Hyalangium ruber: one gene and its partner. The protein of the gene in region 1 interacts with the protein of each later gene in a pairwise test. Links are inferred from orthologs where the notes say so. Each region holds a gene or a part of one and is shown on either strand. Other genes may lie near its edges. The genes, in order: SYV04_RS20690 and SYV04_RS04810.

The links.
Region 2: the proteins of SYV04_RS20690 (region 1) and SYV04_RS04810 interact in binary tests that used the Escherichia coli proteins (3 or more experiments, as listed by UniProt). The link is inferred for Hyalangium ruber from one-to-one orthologs.

Annotation. Positions count from the first base shown.
Region 1 is NZ_JAXIVS010000007.1:31,457-38,734, reverse strand. What follows is about bases 1,753-4,709. They hold SYV04_RS20690 (MOSC domain-containing protein), read left to right. Parts: upstream 1,753-2,809; coding sequence 2,810-3,610; downstream 3,611-4,709. Other genes in these bases: SYV04_RS20680 (aminopeptidase P family protein), read right to left, coding at 4,301-4,709; SYV04_RS20685 (metallophosphatase domain-containing protein), read right to left, coding at 3,617-4,291; SYV04_RS20695 (SRPBCC family protein), read right to left, coding at 1,981-2,649; SYV04_RS20700 (patatin-like phospholipase family protein), read right to left, coding at 1,753-1,829. In the rest of the region: SYV04_RS20705 (DUF2914 domain-containing protein), read left to right, coding at 1-556; more of SYV04_RS20700, read right to left, coding at 558-1,752; more of SYV04_RS20680, read right to left, coding at 4,710-5,782; SYV04_RS20675 (16S rRNA (uracil(1498)-N(3))-methyltransferase), read right to left, coding at 5,815-6,567; quaternary ammonium compound efflux SMR transporter SugE, read left to right, coding at 6,709-7,035; SYV04_RS20665 (hypothetical protein), read right to left, coding at 7,049-7,278.
Region 2 is NZ_JAXIVS010000001.1:1,187,240-1,194,559, reverse strand. Bases 3,949-6,947 are described here. They hold SYV04_RS04810 (assimilatory sulfite reductase (NADPH) flavoprotein subunit), read right to left. Parts: upstream 6,368-6,947; coding sequence 4,529-6,367; downstream 3,949-4,528. Other genes in these bases: SYV04_RS04805 (sulfate adenylyltransferase subunit 1), read right to left, coding at 6,364-6,947; cysI (assimilatory sulfite reductase (NADPH) hemoprotein subunit), read right to left, coding at 3,949-4,514. In the rest of the region: SYV04_RS04835 (sulfate/molybdate ABC transporter ATP-binding protein), read right to left, coding at 1-79; sulfate ABC transporter permease subunit CysW, read right to left, coding at 76-924; sulfate ABC transporter permease subunit CysT, read right to left, coding at 934-1,773; SYV04_RS04820 (sulfate ABC transporter substrate-binding protein), read right to left, coding at 1,788-2,822; more of cysI, read right to left, coding at 2,826-3,948; more of SYV04_RS04805, read right to left, coding at 6,948-7,320. UniProt on the Escherichia coli protein: Component of the sulfite reductase complex that catalyzes the 6-electron reduction of sulfite to sulfide. This is one of several activities required for the biosynthesis of L-cysteine from sulfate.

The DNA of each region.
Region 1 (7,278 bases):
GCTGGATCAGCTGGCCGCCATCCGGCAGATCGCCATCCCGGGCTACGGCACGCTGGCGGCGCTGCTGGTGCTGTTCCTGGTGCGCGTCATCCCCCCCGTGCCGCTGGCGGTGACCTTCAGCGGCATCTACCACGCGGTGGAGAAGAAGGGCGGGGCGTACCAGCTCTCGCACGAGCAGGTGTGGTGGAAGTTCTGGCACAAGGGCGACCAGGACTTCGTGGCGCGCTCGGGCGACAAGGCCTACTACTTCTTCAGCGTCTTCGCGCCCAAGGGCTTCCACCAGTACAAGGTGCGCGTGCGCTGGTACTACGACCACCCGCAGAAGGGGTGGACCACCTACGGTGACGGCACGCTGCTGACCATCGCGAACAAGGGCATCGAGCGCGGCTACCGCAGCTATGCCTTCACCTCCAACCCCAAGCCCGGTGACTGGCGCGTGGTGCTGGAGACGGAGGACGGGCACGAGATCAACCGCCTGTCCCTCACCGTGGAAGAGGACACGCGGACCGAGCCCCGGCAGTTCCAGGTGTTCGAGCACAACCCGGACAAGAAGTAGCTCAGGCGGCGGTGGCGGCGGGCTTGTTCCGCATGGCCGCCTCCGCCACGCTCTGGGGCTCGTCCGACCAGAAGCGCTTCCACTGCTCGCGCAGCGCCCGGGCGTCCCGGCGCCCCAGGTCGATGAGGATGTCCGCGAAGCCTCCGTCGAAGAGCAGGTAGGAGGCCATGTCCGCCTCGCGGGCCGCCTCGCGCTCCACCAGCTTCAGGATGGTGCGGTGCGCCAGCCCGTTGCCGCTCTTTCGGAACTCGGCCGTCTTCACGTACTCGGCGGCCAGCTCTCCCAAATCCCGCGAGGGCCGCACCAGCAGCTCTCGCACGTAGCGCACCGGCTGGCTGCGGTGCGGAGAGAGCGCCGAGCTGAGCACGTCCGCGAAGCCGGGCCCGTAGGCCGCCGTTCCCGCCTCGAGCGTGGCGTTGAGCCGCCGCAGCCGCCCGAGGTCCTGGTCCGTGCGGTCCGTCATCAACATGTTGAACATCTTGCCCACGAGGAACGGGGCGCTCGCGACGGCCTGCTCACGCTCCTCCTGCATGGCGCCCGTCTGGATGCGCTCCCGGGGCCGCAGTGAGATGACGATGACGCGCTGGGCCCCCAGCCGCAGCGCGGGGCTGATCGGCACGTTGAGCCGCACGAACCCGTCGATGTGGAGCTGTCCCCGAATCCTCACCGCGGGGAAGATGACCGGGATGGCCGCCGAGGCCAGCGCGTGGTTGGGGCCGATGCGCGTGGCGATCGCCCGGTATTCGGGATCGTCACTCCACTGGGGGATTCCGCCGCCGCGCCGCTGGATGAAGACCCGGGCGCCGCCGGTGCCCACGTGCGTGGCGCTGACGGCCAGCGCCTCCAGGTGGCCCTTGCGCAGGTTGCGGCCGACGTTCAGCCAGGGAATGCCTCGGCCCACCAGGTAGCGCAGCCCCCGGGGGTCCACCAGCCCGCCATATTGGATGTCGCGCTCGTGCGGAGCCGGCTTGCTCATCGCCTCGCGCAGGAGGCGGAAGATGTCTCCGAAGCTGCAGCGGAGCACCTCCTCCACCTTCATCGTGGTCCAGTGCTGGATGAGGCCCTGGGCTTGCTCCCGGGGCCGATCGCACGTGGCCGCCAGATAGCAGGCGTGCATGGCACCCACCGAGGTGCCGGCGAGGATGTCCAGCTTCAGCTCACGGCCGAACTCTGGCTCGAACTCCTCGCGCAGGTAGGAGATGACTCCCGCTTCGTAGGCACCGCGTGCGGCGCCACCGCCGAGCACCAGCCCTGTCTTCAGCCCACTCGTCATCGCCGAGACCCTCGTGGGCGGAGTCTACGGCGGGTGCGGGCAGGACCGGGAGAGCCCCCCTGGCAGGTTGGCTGCTTCCTCCTCGCTTCGGGGCTCCCCACCTCCGCGAAGGGGAGGGGAGCTCTTGACAGGCGAAGGGGAGGAGCCCGGCTTACGGCGCGGGAGCCGCCGCCGTCGAACCCTCGGCGGGCGCAGCGGCCGCGGCCGCGGCGGCAGCAGCCTCGGCGGCTGCCTTCTCCGCCGCCGCCTTCTCCGCCGCCACCTTCGCGGCCTCCTCGGCGCGCTTCTTCACCTCGGCCTCGGCCGCCGTCTTCATGCTGGCCAGGCCCTTCTCGAAGTCCTTGCCGACCATCTCGTCCATGTTCACGAACACCGAGAAGGCCTTGCTCATGAAGTTGTTCTCGCCCTCCATCTGCCAGGTCACCGAGACGCCCTCACCCTCCGGCTTGAAGTGGAAGGTCGTGGTGTTGGTGGCCTCGAAGGGCTTGATGAACTCCAGCTTGATGCGGACGAGCTCGTTGGGCTTGCTCTCCTCGATCGTCATCCGGCCCTCGCCCACGTCGTCGTTGCCGACCCAGGAGTATTTCGCGCCGGTGCCCGCGGGCGCCCCGTCGAAGGCGGTCTTCTGGTTCGGGTCCAACTTGTCCCAGGGAGACCACTGGTTCCAGTAGTGGAAGTCGTTCACCAGCGCGAAGGCGACCTCCGGCGGAGCCGGAATCGTCGCGGTGCGCTGCAGGCTGAAGTGCGCGGGGCGGGAGGCGATGTAGCCCGCCAGCGCCACCACGGCGACGACGAGGCCCAGGAGGATCTTCTTGAGCATGGGGGTTTCCTTGTGTGAAGCGGTGCAACGCGAGAAGCGGGGGCGTTCTATGGTGCGGACCGCCTCGCTCGCAAGTGGGGGTCCTGCTTGCGGTCCCAAGGACTTCACGCGGAGTTATGACCCGGTGGGTCCCAATAGACACAGCCTACCCAGGAAATCCATGCCAGCCCTGAGTCACCTCTTCATCCACCCCCTCAAGTCCACGCGCGGACTGTCGCTGACGCGGGCCACCGTCGAGCCTATGGGGCTGGAGAATGACCGTCGGTGGATGCTGGTCCGATCCGATGGTTCGTTCATCACCGGGCGTGAAAATCCCTCGCTGGTGCTCGTAAGCGCCGTGCCCTCCGAACGAGGGCTGCGCGTGTCCGCACCGGGGCATCCGGACCTGGAGGTACCCGTTCCCCCGGCCGATGCGCCGCGCCTGGAGATCACCATCTGGAAGGACCAGTGCTCGGCGCCGCAGGCCGGGCAGGAGGCGGACCGCTGGTTCTCCCGCTACCTCGGTGAGCCGACCCATCTGGTGTTCGTCGATGCCCGGATGGAGCGCCCGGTGGATCCTCACTACGCGGCGCCCGGGGACCGGGTGGGCTTCACGGATGGCTTCCCGCTGCTGTTGGTGGGCCAGGCCTCGCTGGAGGAACTGAATCGGCGCCTGCCTCGCCCCATCACGATGGAGCACTTCCGCCCCAACCTCGTGGTGGAGGGCAGCGAGCCGTTCGCGGAGGACTCCTGGAAGCGGCTGCGCGTGGGAGAGGTCGAGCTGGAGGTGGTCAAGCCGTGCGCGCGGTGCGTCTTCACCACGGTGGATCCGCGCACGGGGCAGAAGGCCGCGGACGGAGAGCCGCTGCGCACGCTCGCTACGTTCCGCCGCAGCGAGGGCAAGGTGATGTTCGGCCAGAACGTCCTGGTGCGCCGTCCGGGGACGCTCCAGGTGGGCGACCCGGTGCAGGTGCTGGAGTAGGGCCCTTCACGCCGTCGGGCGGACGGAGGCTTCCCGCTCGGACGCGGGCTCCAGCTCGAGCAGCACGGGGGCGCGCAGGCCGACTGGCAGCAGCCGGCACGTCGACACGTTGAGGAAGCGCGTGGGCACACCCGGCAGCGAGTACTCGCCCCGGGCCTCATGGATGTGGCCGAAGACGTGGACCCGGGGCGGCACCTCGCGGATCCGGGCCAGGAGCTCGGCACAGCCCACGGAGGACTTCAAGAAGGTGCGATCGCCGAGCCCCAGTGGAGGGCCGTGCGTGACGAGCACATCGAGCCCCGCGGGGATTCGCTCCCAGTGCGCGCGCAGGGTCTCGCCTCGGTCGCGGTTGAAGGCCATGCCCCGATACCAGGGCGTCACCGGAGAGCCCCAGATGCGCAGCCCTCCGACGTGGACCTCCTCCTCTTGGAGGTAGTGGACGCCGGCCTCGCGGGCGAGGCGCCGCGCCAGGGCGGGCTCGCGCTCGCACACGAAGTCGTGATTGCCGGCGATGAAGAGCTTCGTCGGGGCGGACTGGGAGGCGAACCAGGCGAGGAACCCCTCCAGCTCCTCGCGGGTCCCTCGCCGCGAGAAGTCTCCCGCGTGAATGAGCACCTCGCACGCGGGCACCGTGAGCGCCGCGTGCTTCATGTGTGTGTCGGAGATGAGCGCCAGCCGCATGCGCCGCGGCTACTTCTTCTTCTGCGCCCAGACGCGCTTGATCCAGGCCTCGACGTCCTTGGCCGTGCGCGGAATGGCCTCCGAGAGGACCTTGCAGCCCTTGGCTGTCACCACCACGTCGTCCTCGATGCGCACGCCGATGCCCCGGTAGCGCGCCGGCACCGTGAGGTCATCCGTCTGGAAGTACAGGCCCGGCTCCACGGTGAGCACCATGCCCGCCTTGAGCTTGCCGTACTTGTACGCCTCCTGCCGCGCCTGGGCGCAGTCGTGTACGTCCAGGCCCAGCATGTGGCTGACGTTGTGCAGCGAGTAGCGCTTGTAGAACTGGTGCTCGTCCTTCAGCGCCTCCTCGGCGCTCGGGAGCACGCCGAGCCGCTGAAGGCCCTCGGCCAGCACGCGCATGGCCACGCGGTTGGGCTCCATGAAGTCGTTGCCCGGCTTCACGGCCTTGATGGCCTGGAGCTGCGCCTCCAGCACCAGCTCGTAGATCTCCTTCTGCTCCTTGGAGAACTTGCCGGACACCGGCAGCGTGCGGGTGATGTCGGCCGTGTAGAGGCTGTTGCCCTCCACGCCCGCGTCCAGCAGCAGCAGGTCGCCCTTCTTCACCGGGCCGTCATTGCGCGTCCAGTGCAGCACGCAGGCATGGGAGCCGCTGGCGGCGATGGTGCCGTAGCCGACGTCATTGCCCTCCACGCGCGCGCGGAGGTTGAAGATGCCCTCCACGGTGCGCTCGGTCTTGGCCGTCTTCAGCGAGGCGATGACGTCCTCGAAGCCGCGCTGCGTGGAGTCGATGGCGGCCTGCAGCTCGCGCAGCTCCTGGGCGTCCTTGAGCAGGCGCATCTCCGAGAGCGCCACGGCGAGCGCCTTGTCCCGCTCGGCCTGGGCCGGCAGCACCTCGTCCACCTTGGGCGAGAAGCCGCGCAGCACGCGCGTGGGCCGGGACACCGCGCCGTGCAGGCCGGAGAGGAAGTCCTTGAGCTCAGGCAGCCCGCGCGCCTCGTCCACGCCGAAGCGGGCCTTGCTCTCCGGTACGCCCAGGCGCGGGCCGACCCACAGCTCGCCCTTCACACGGTCGGTGAAGAAGGTGGCGTCGCTGCGGCCCGGGTTGGGCTCCACGAAGAGGATGTCCGTGTGGCCCCCGCCCTCCTTGGGCTGGAGCACCAGCACGCAGTCCGGCTCGGTGTTGCCGGTGAGGTAGTAGAAGTCCGTGCCCGGGCGGAAGCGGTAGTAGGTGTCGTTGGCGCGCACCTTCTCGTGGCCGGTGGGGATGACGAGCGTCTCGCCGGGGAAGAGCTGGGAGAGGGCCCGGCGGCGCTTGAGGAAGGAGTCCGCGTACTTGAGCTTGGGCGGCAGCTTGCGAGTGACCGGCTTCCAGCGCTTCACCATGAAGTCGAGCAGCGCTGGAGGCGGCACGGTGTCGTGGCTGGCGGGCTTGGCCTGCGGCTCGGAGGTGACGGGCTGGGCGGCAGCGGCTTGGGGCTGGGTCGTCATGGCGCAACTCTTCAACAACCGTGCGAGCGGCTTCAAGTCCGGAGAGACGAGGTGTTGTCTCGCAGAAGGGCCACCTGGCCCAGGAGGACCGGTACCGCCGTCTCCACGCGGAGGATGCGCGGGCCCAGGGTGAAGGGGTGGAAGCCGTGCGCGGCGAGCAGCTCGGCCTCGAAGGGGACCCAGCCTCCGTCGGGCCCGATGGCCAGCACCACCCGGGGCGCCCTCTCCACGCCCGTGGTGGTGAGGGGCTGGCGCGCGGGCGGATGGGGGAGCAGCCGCAGTGCGTCACGCCCGAAGAGGGTGTCCAGCTCGTCCTCGATGAAGGGGCGGAAGCGCTCGCGCACATGGACCTCGGGCAGGCGGGTGTCGCGGGCCTGCTCCAGGCCCTGGAGGAGCAGTTCCTGGACGAAGGCGGGGGCGAGGACCTTGGAGTCGAAGTAGCTCTTCTCCACGCGGGCGGCGTTGACGAGCACTACCCGGTCCACGCCCAGGGAGGCCACCGCGGGCAGCACCTTCTTGAGGGCCTTGGGGCGGGGGATGGCCAGCAGCAGGTCCACCCCGGCGCGCTCGGGCGGGGGCTCGGTGAGGGAGACGCGCAGGCGGAGGGTGTCCGCGGTGTTCTCCAGCACCTCGCCGGTGCCGACGAGGCCTCCGAGGCGCCCCACGCGCAGCGTTTCTCCGGGCTCGGCGCGCAGCACCTCCCGGGCGTGTTGGGCGCGGCGCCCGGTGAGGCGGGCGGTGCCATCGGGTAGGAAGTCCTCGTCGAAGAGCAGGAGCAGGTTCACGTGGGGTTCTCGTGGGTTGCCAGTCGCGCGGCGGGAGGTTATTCCTTCCTCCCGTGCGATGGCTCTTGGGGAGTCATCGCGCCCGGACGAGGCGCGCCGTACCCGGTCACGACAAGACGACGCTTACAGGGAGCGTGTGTCATGCCGTGGGTTCTTCTCCTTATTGCAGGGCTGCTCGAGGTCTGCTGGGCCATTGGGCTCAAGTACACCGAGGGCTTCACCCGTCCCTTGCCCAGCATCCTGACGGCCATTGCCCTCATCGCCAGCATGGCGTTGTTGTCGTGGGCGGCTCGGAGCCTGCCGATTGGCACGGCCTACGCCGTGTGGGTGGGCATTGGGGCGCTGGGCGCGGCCATTCTGGGCATCGTGCTCTTCCGCGAGCCGGTCAGCCCGATGCGAATCGTGTTCCTGGGGATGCTCCTCGTCGCCATCGTCGGCCTGAAGGTCACCGGAGGCGGGGAGCACTGAGCGCAAGTTCGCGTCAGAACTGCTCACGCGCTTGGGCCAGGCTGTACTCCTGGTGGGTGGAGGCGACGGGCCCCGTCTTCTCCACCAGCCAGCCGGGGGCACCGTCCGGCAGGTAGAAGTCCTCCTCGAAGGGGGACAGGCCGAGGTGGTGCAGGTACTCCTTGAGCATGTCGAAGGTGAAGCGGTCCCTGGCGCGGCGCGCCTGGTACCGCTCCACCTTCTCGAAGGGGAAGGGCTCTCCAG
Region 2 (7,320 bases), on another replicon or contig:
CCTCGAAGGAAACGTCCGCCACCGCGGGCGAGCCTCCGGCGGTGAAACGCTTGGTCAGCTTCTCGACGATGACGCTCATGATTCCTGCGCCCTCCACTCGACGTACTTCTTGATGGCCAGGGTGATGAGGGCCAGCACCGTCAGCAGTGAGGCGACGGCGAAGGCTCCGACGTAGTCGTATTCGTTGTAGAGGATCTCCGCGTGCAGCGGCAGCGTCGTGGTGACGCCGCGCACGTGCCCGGAGACCACCGACACGGCGCCGAACTCGCCCATCGCCCGCGCGTTGCAGAGGATGACGCCGTAGAGCACGCCCCACTTCACCTTGGGCAGGGTGATCTGCAGGAAGGTGCGCAGGCCGCTGGCGCCCAGCGTGAGAGCCGCCTGCTCCTCGTCGCTGCCTTGGGCCTGCATCACCGGCAGCACCTCACGGGCCACGAAAGGGAACGTGACGAAGAGCGTGGCCAGGACGATCCCCGGCACCGCGAAGATGATCTGCAAGTCCCGCTCGGCCAGCCACGGGCCCAGCCAGCCCTGGCGTCCGAAGAGCAGCACGAAGATGAGCCCCGCGATAACGGGCGAGACGCTGAAGGGCAGGTCGATGAGGGTGAGCAGCAGGCTCCGCCCCGGGAAGCGGAAGCGGGCGATGAGCCAGGCCGCCGCGAGGCCGAAGACGAGGTTGAGAGGTACGGCGATGGCGGCGGCGAGCAGCGTCAGGCGGATGGCGGCCCAGGCCTCGGGCTCCAGGAGCGCGTCGAGGTAGGGCCCCACGCCCTTGGCGAAGGCGTGGTTGAAGACGGCCACCAGCGGCACGACGAGGAACAGGCCCAGGAAGAGCAGGGCGGTGCCGATGAGCAGCCAGCGCACCAGCGGGGTGCTGGCGTGGGCGTGCTTGCGTCGGCGGAGCTGGAGCGAGGAGACGTGCATGGCGGCGTGCTATCCCGGCCGGGTTTCCAGCCGGCGATAGCTCCAGCGCTGGAGCAGGTTGATGGCGAGCAGCATCACGAACGAGGCGACGAGCATGACGATCGCGATGGCGGTGGCGCCCGCGTAGTCGTACTGCTCCAGCCGGGTGATGATGAGCAGCGGGGCGATCTCCGTGCGCATGGGCATGTTGCCGGAGATGAAGACGACCGAGCCGTACTCCCCGATGGCCCGCGCGAGCGCCAGGGCGAACCCGCTCAGCAGCGCGGGCAGGATGCTGGGGAAGATGACGCGGGTGAACGTCTGCCACGGGGTGGCACCCAGGGTGGCGGCGGCCTCCTCCACGTCCGCGTCGATGTCCTCCAGCACCGGTTGCACGGTGCGCACCACGAAGGGCAGTCCGATAAAGGTGAGCGCGACGGCCACGCCCAGGGAGCTGAAGGCCACCTTGATTCCAGCCGCCTCCAGATAGCGCCCATACCAGCCATTGCTGGAGTACAGGCTCGTCAGCGTGAGCCCCGCCACGGCGGTGGGCAGGGCGAAGGGCAGGTCCACCAGGGCGTCCACCAGGCCCTTGCCCGGGAAGCGGTAGCGCACCAGCACCCAGGCCACCAGGAGGCCGAAGACGGCATTGACCGACGCCGCCACGAAGGAGGCGCCGAAGGTGAGCCGGTACGCGGCGAGCGCGCGAGGCGCCGCCACCGTGGCCCAGAACTGCTCCCACGTCAGGGTGAACGTCTTGAGGAACAGCCCACAGAGCGGGATGAGGACGAGCAGGCCCAGGTAGAGCCAGGTCATCCCCAGCGACAGCCCGTAGCCCGGGAGGATGCGGCGTTGTGCGCGCCTGGCCATGGTGGGACTCCGGCTCACTTCGCGCTGGGCGTGTAGATGAGATCGAACACGCCGCTGTCATCGAAGTGCGTGCGCTGCGCCAGGCGCCAGCCGCCGAACACCTCATCGATGGTGAACAGGCGCACGGAGGGGAAGCGGCTCGCGTACTTCGCGGCCACGGCCGGAGAGCGCGGGCGGTAGTGGTGCTTGGCGGCGATCTCCTGGCCCGCCTCGCTGTAGAGGTACTGGAGATAGGCCTCGGCCACGGCGCGGCTACCCCGCTTGTCCACGTTCTTGTCCACCACGGTGACGGGCGGCTCGGCGAGGATGCTCTCGGACGGGACGATGATCTCGAAGCGGTCCTTTCCGACCTCCTCCGTCAGCAGGAACGCCTCGTTCTCCCAGGCGATGAGCACATCGCCCAGGCCGCGCTCGGCGAAGGTGGTGGTGGAGCCCCGGGCGCCCGAGTCCAGCACGGGCACGTTGCGGAACAGGCTCGTGACGAACTCGCGGGCCTTGCTCTCGTCACCGCCCGCCTTGTGCAGCGCGTAGCCCCAGGCCGCCAGGTAGTTCCAGCGTGCGCCGCCCGAGGTCTTCGGGTTGGGGGTGATGACCGAGATGCCGGGCTTGATGAGGTCCTCCCAGTCGCGGATGCCCTTGGGGTTGCCCTTGCGCACCACGAAGACGATGGTGGAGGTGTAGGGCGAGCTGTTGTTGGGCAGCCGCGCCTGCCAGTCCTTGGGGATGAGGCCTGCCTTGTCGTGGAGCATGTCCACGTCGTAGGCCAGCGCCAGCGTGACGATGTCCGCCTCCAGTCCGTCGATGACGGCGCGCGCCTGCTTGCCGGAGCCGCCGTGGGACTGCTTGAGGGTGAGCTTCGTGCCCTTCGTCGCCTCCCAGTGCTTCACGAAGGCGGCGTTGAACTCCTCGTAGAGCTCCCGGGTCGGGTCATAGGAGACGTTGAGCAGGGTGACGCTCTCGGTCGACGCGCCATCCGGCTTCGAGCAGCCTCCCAGGAGGGGGAGCAGGGTTGCTGTCAGCAGCAGGAGCGTGAAGCGCAGGGGGGACATGGGTTACCTCGAAGCGGAGGCAGCGGGGGAAGGGACGTGGCCGGCGCGCACGGTGAAGTCACCGAAGCCCTCGCCGGGGCGACGCTCGCGGGCGTAGGAGGCGAACAGCGGCTCGAGCGCCTCCAGGATGCCGGCCTCGTCGATGTTCTCGCGGTAGAGGCGGTTGAGGCGCTGGCCGCGCACGTCTCCGCCCAGGTGGAGGTTGTAGCGGCCAGGCGCCTTGCCCACGAGGGCGATCTCCGCCACGTACGGCCGGGCGCAGCCGTTCGGGCAGCCGGTGATGCGCAGGAAGATCTTCTCGTCCTGGAGCCTGTGCGCCTTCAGGCGCTCCTCCAGCAGCCCCACCACGCGGGGCAGGTAGCGCTCGGCATCGGCCATGGCCAGGCCGCACGTGGGCAGCGCCACGCAGGCCAGCGCGTTGAGGCGCAAGGGGCTGGCGGTGCGGAAGCCCGCGAGGCCGTGAGCCTCCACGAGGGCCTCGATCGCCGGCCGCGCTTCGGGAGTCACCCCGGCGATGATGAGGTTCTGGTTGGGCGTGAGCCGGAAGTCGCCCTGGTGGATGCGAGCGATCTCCCTCAGCCCCGTCAGCATCGTCGCGCCTGGCCGGTCCGCCACGCGGCCGCTCTCGATGCGCAGCGTCAGGTGCCACTTGCCGTCATGGCCCTGGCGCCAGCCGAACAGGTCCCCGTTGTGCTCGAACTGGAAGGGCCGCGCCGGCTGCAGTGAGAAGCCCAGCCGCTTCTCCAGCTCTGAGACGAACCAGGCGATGCCTCGGTCCTCGATGGTGTACTTCAGGCGCGCGTGCTTGCGGCTGGTGCGGTCCCCGTAGTCGCGCTGGACCTTCACCACGTTCTCCGCGACGGCCAGGAGCTGCTCGGGAGCAATGAAGCCGATGACGTCCGCCAGGCGCGGGAAGGTGGCGGCGTCTCCGTGCGTGGCGCCCATGCCTCCGCCCACCGTGACATTGAAGCCCGTCAGCTGGCCCTGCTCGAGGATGGCGATGAAGCCCAGGTCCTGCGAGAAGACGTCCACGTCATTGATCGGCGGCACCACGATGGCGGCCTTGAACTTCCGAGGCAGGTAGGTGGGCCCGTAGATGGGCTCCTCCTCGCCGCCGGACACCTTCTCCCCGTCCAACCACACCTCGTAGTAGGCGCGCGTCTTGGGCAGCAGGTGCTCGGACAGGCGCGCCGACCAGCGGTACACCTCCTCGTGGACCCGCGTCTCCACTGGGTTGGGGTTGCACATCACGTTGCGGTTCACGTCACCGCACGCCGCCAGCGTGTCGAGCAGCGCCGTGTTGATGCCGGCCATGGTGCTCTTGAGGTGGTTCTTGATGACCCCATGGAGCTGGAAGGCCTGGCGCGTGGTGAGCCGCAGCGTGCCGTTGGCGTACTTGCTCGCCAGCGCGTCCAGCGCGAGCCACTGGGTGGGAGTGGCCACGCCTCCCGGCAGGCGCGTGCGGATCATGAAGCTGTAGTCCGGCTCGAGCTTCTGCTGCCGGCGCTCCTCGCGCAGATCCCGATCGTCCTGCTGGTAGCTGCCGTGGAACTTGATGAGGCTCGTGTCGTCAGGGGCGATGCTCCCGGTCACCGGGTCCACGAGGCTCTCGGTCAGCGTGCCGCGCAGCAGGTGGCTCTTCGCCTTGATGCGCTCCACCTCGGTGAGAGTGGGGGACTTGGGCGTGCTCATGGTGCGTGCTCGTCTCAGTAGATGTCGCGCTGGTAGCGCTGCTGCTCGCGCAGCGTGTCGAGCCAGGCCGCCGCGTCCTCGCGGCTCCGGCCCCCGTGGGTGGAGATGATGTCGATGAGCGCCGCGTGGACGTCCGGCGCCATCTTCTGGGCCTCGCCGCACACGTAGAGGGAGGCGCCGCCCTCCAGCCACGCGTACACGTCACGCCCCGCCTCGCGCAGGCGGTCCTGCACGTAGATCTTCTTCTCCTGGTCCCGCGAGAAGGCGAGCGAGAGCCGGTTCAGGCTTCCCTGCTTGAGGGCCTCCTGCCACTCCGTCTGGTAGAGGAACTGCGTGCGGAAGTGCTGCTCGCCGAAGAAGAGCCAGTTGCGGCCCTTCGCCCCTGACTCCGCGCGCTCCTGCACGAAGGCCCGGAAGGGCGCCACGCCCGTACCAGGGCCGATCATGAGGATGTCGCGCTCGGACTCCCGGGGCAGGCGGAAGCGCTCGTTGTGCTCGACGAAGACGCGCACCTTGTCCGTGTCCCCGTTCCGGGTGGACAAGTAGCTCGAGGCAGCGCCCAGGTGGCGGGTACCGAAGGCCTGGTAGTCCACCACCGCCACGGTCAGGTGTGCCTCGGCGCCCACGCGCTTCTGGCTGGAGGCCAGCGAGTACATGCGCGGCGTGAGGCGGCGCAGCGCGCGCACCAGTTCCTCCGCGCTCCACGGCGCCGACCACTGGCGCAGCAGATCGATGACCTGGTGGCTCTTGAGCAGCGCACGGAACGCCTCGGAGCCCTCTGGCGTGAGCAGGCGCTGGAGTTCCGTGCTGCGAGCCAGCGCCGCGTGGCGCTCCAGGAACGGGCGGCTGAGCTTGGTCAGCTCCAGCTCCTCCGAGAGCCACAGGCGCAGCGGCAGGGTGCGCCCATCTCGGGAGACCTCGGCCTCGCCCTGGAGCTTCAGCTCGGCCAGGAACTCGGCGACCAGCTCAGGCGGGTTGTGGGGCCACACGCCCAGGGAGTCTCCCGGCTCGTAGCTCAGGCCGGAGTCCCCCAGGGACACCTCGATGTGGCGCACGTCCTTGAGCGCCCCACGTCCGGTGATGCGCTGGTTGGCGAGCAGCTCGGCCGCGTAGGGCGCCTCGCGGCTGAAGGTCGGAGCGGGAGGGGCGCTCCGAGGCAGCGTCACCACGTTGGTCGTGGCGCGGGCCTTGAGCGTCTCGGTCGCGTGGTTCACCGCCTGGTCGATCCAGCCCTTCGCCACCGGCTCGAAGTCCACGTCGCAGTCCGCCCGGTCGAGCAGCCGCGTGGCGCCGAGCTCCGCGAGGCGCGCATCGAGCACGCGGGAGACCTCGCAGTACTTGGGATAGCTCGAGTCACCCAGCCCCAGCACCGCGAAGCGCAGCTGCTCGAGCTTGGGAGCGCGCTTGCCCAGGATGAACTCGCAGAAGCCGCGCGCGTCATCCGGCGGATCCCCGTCGCCCTGGGTGCTGATGACCACGTAGAGCAGGCGCTCCTCGCGCAGCTCCTTCACCGGGTACTCCCCGGCGCGCAGGGTGCGCACCGTGAGCCCCGAGGACTCCGCATGGCGCTTGAGACGCTCGGCCAGCAGCCGGCTGTTCCCCGTCTGGGTGCCGTAGACGATGGTGAGCCGCGCATCCGGCACCGCCTGAGGCACCGGAGTGGGCGCGGAGGCCTGGAGCGGCGCCTGGGCGGCGACGCCCGCGAGGTAGCCGCTCAGCCAGTGCAAGGTGGTCGAGTCGAGGCCCTCCACCAGGCGGGACAGCAGGGCGCTGCGCTCCTCGCCCAGCAGGGCCTTCACGAAGGGCGAGGTCTGTGGCGACGGCGCCGTGTTCGAGGCAGGCAGGGACGTCATGACGTCTTCTCCTGCGCCGCCGCGATCTGACCGAGCCAGCCCTCCAGGTTCGCGGAGGCGTCGAGCTCGACCCAGCTGAGGTCTCCGTCGCGAAGCTGCGCGTGAAGGGCCCGCCGGGCCTGGAGCGAGGGCGCGTGGACGATGGCCAGCAGTCCCGCCTCCGCCAGCGCCAGCGCCACGTCGGTGTCACCCCGGACGACCGACACGTGCCGGCCCAGGTCGAACAGGCGGCGCTCCAGGGCGAACGCCTGCTGCTCGGCATTCGGAGCGTCCGGCAGGACGATGACGCCGCCGGTCTGGCCGAGCCGCTCGCGCCGCTCCTTCGTCGTGACGAGGGAGCCCGCCGAGGCCTGCTCCGCCTCCGAGCCCGCCGGCCCGAGGATCATCCCCGCCGCCACCGTGTCGTTGGTGAGCGCGTCGATGACGATGAAGGCGCCGGTGTTCCGGTTGGCCTGGTACGGGTCGCAGACCAGGGGCCGCTTGCACACCAGGCGCACCTTGCCGATGTCATTGAGGCCCAGGGCCTCCGCGGAAACCTCGGTCAGGTTCTCCAGGTCCTTGCGCCAGAGGATCTGCTCGACGTGGGCCGGCACCGTGCGCGTGGAGTGCTTCACCAGGTAGCGGCGCGTGTGGTCCAGGGGCTGCTCGCCGAACCACACCAGCATCGCCTCCAGCCGGTGCAGCACCTGCGGCAGGTGCTCGGGGTGGGCAATCACGTCACCCCGGCTGATGTCGACCTCGTCGGCCAGCAGCAGGGTGATGGAGGAGGGCGCGCTCTCCTCCGCGTGCGAGCCCGAGAAGGTGTCGATGGCCGCCACCCGGCTCCGGCGCAGGGAGGGCAGCACCACCACCTCGTCTCCCAGCTTCACGGTGCCCGAGGCGATCTGTCCCGCGAACCCCCGGTAGTCCAGGTGCGGGCGGAGCACGTACTGCACGGGGAAGCGGAAGGGCGC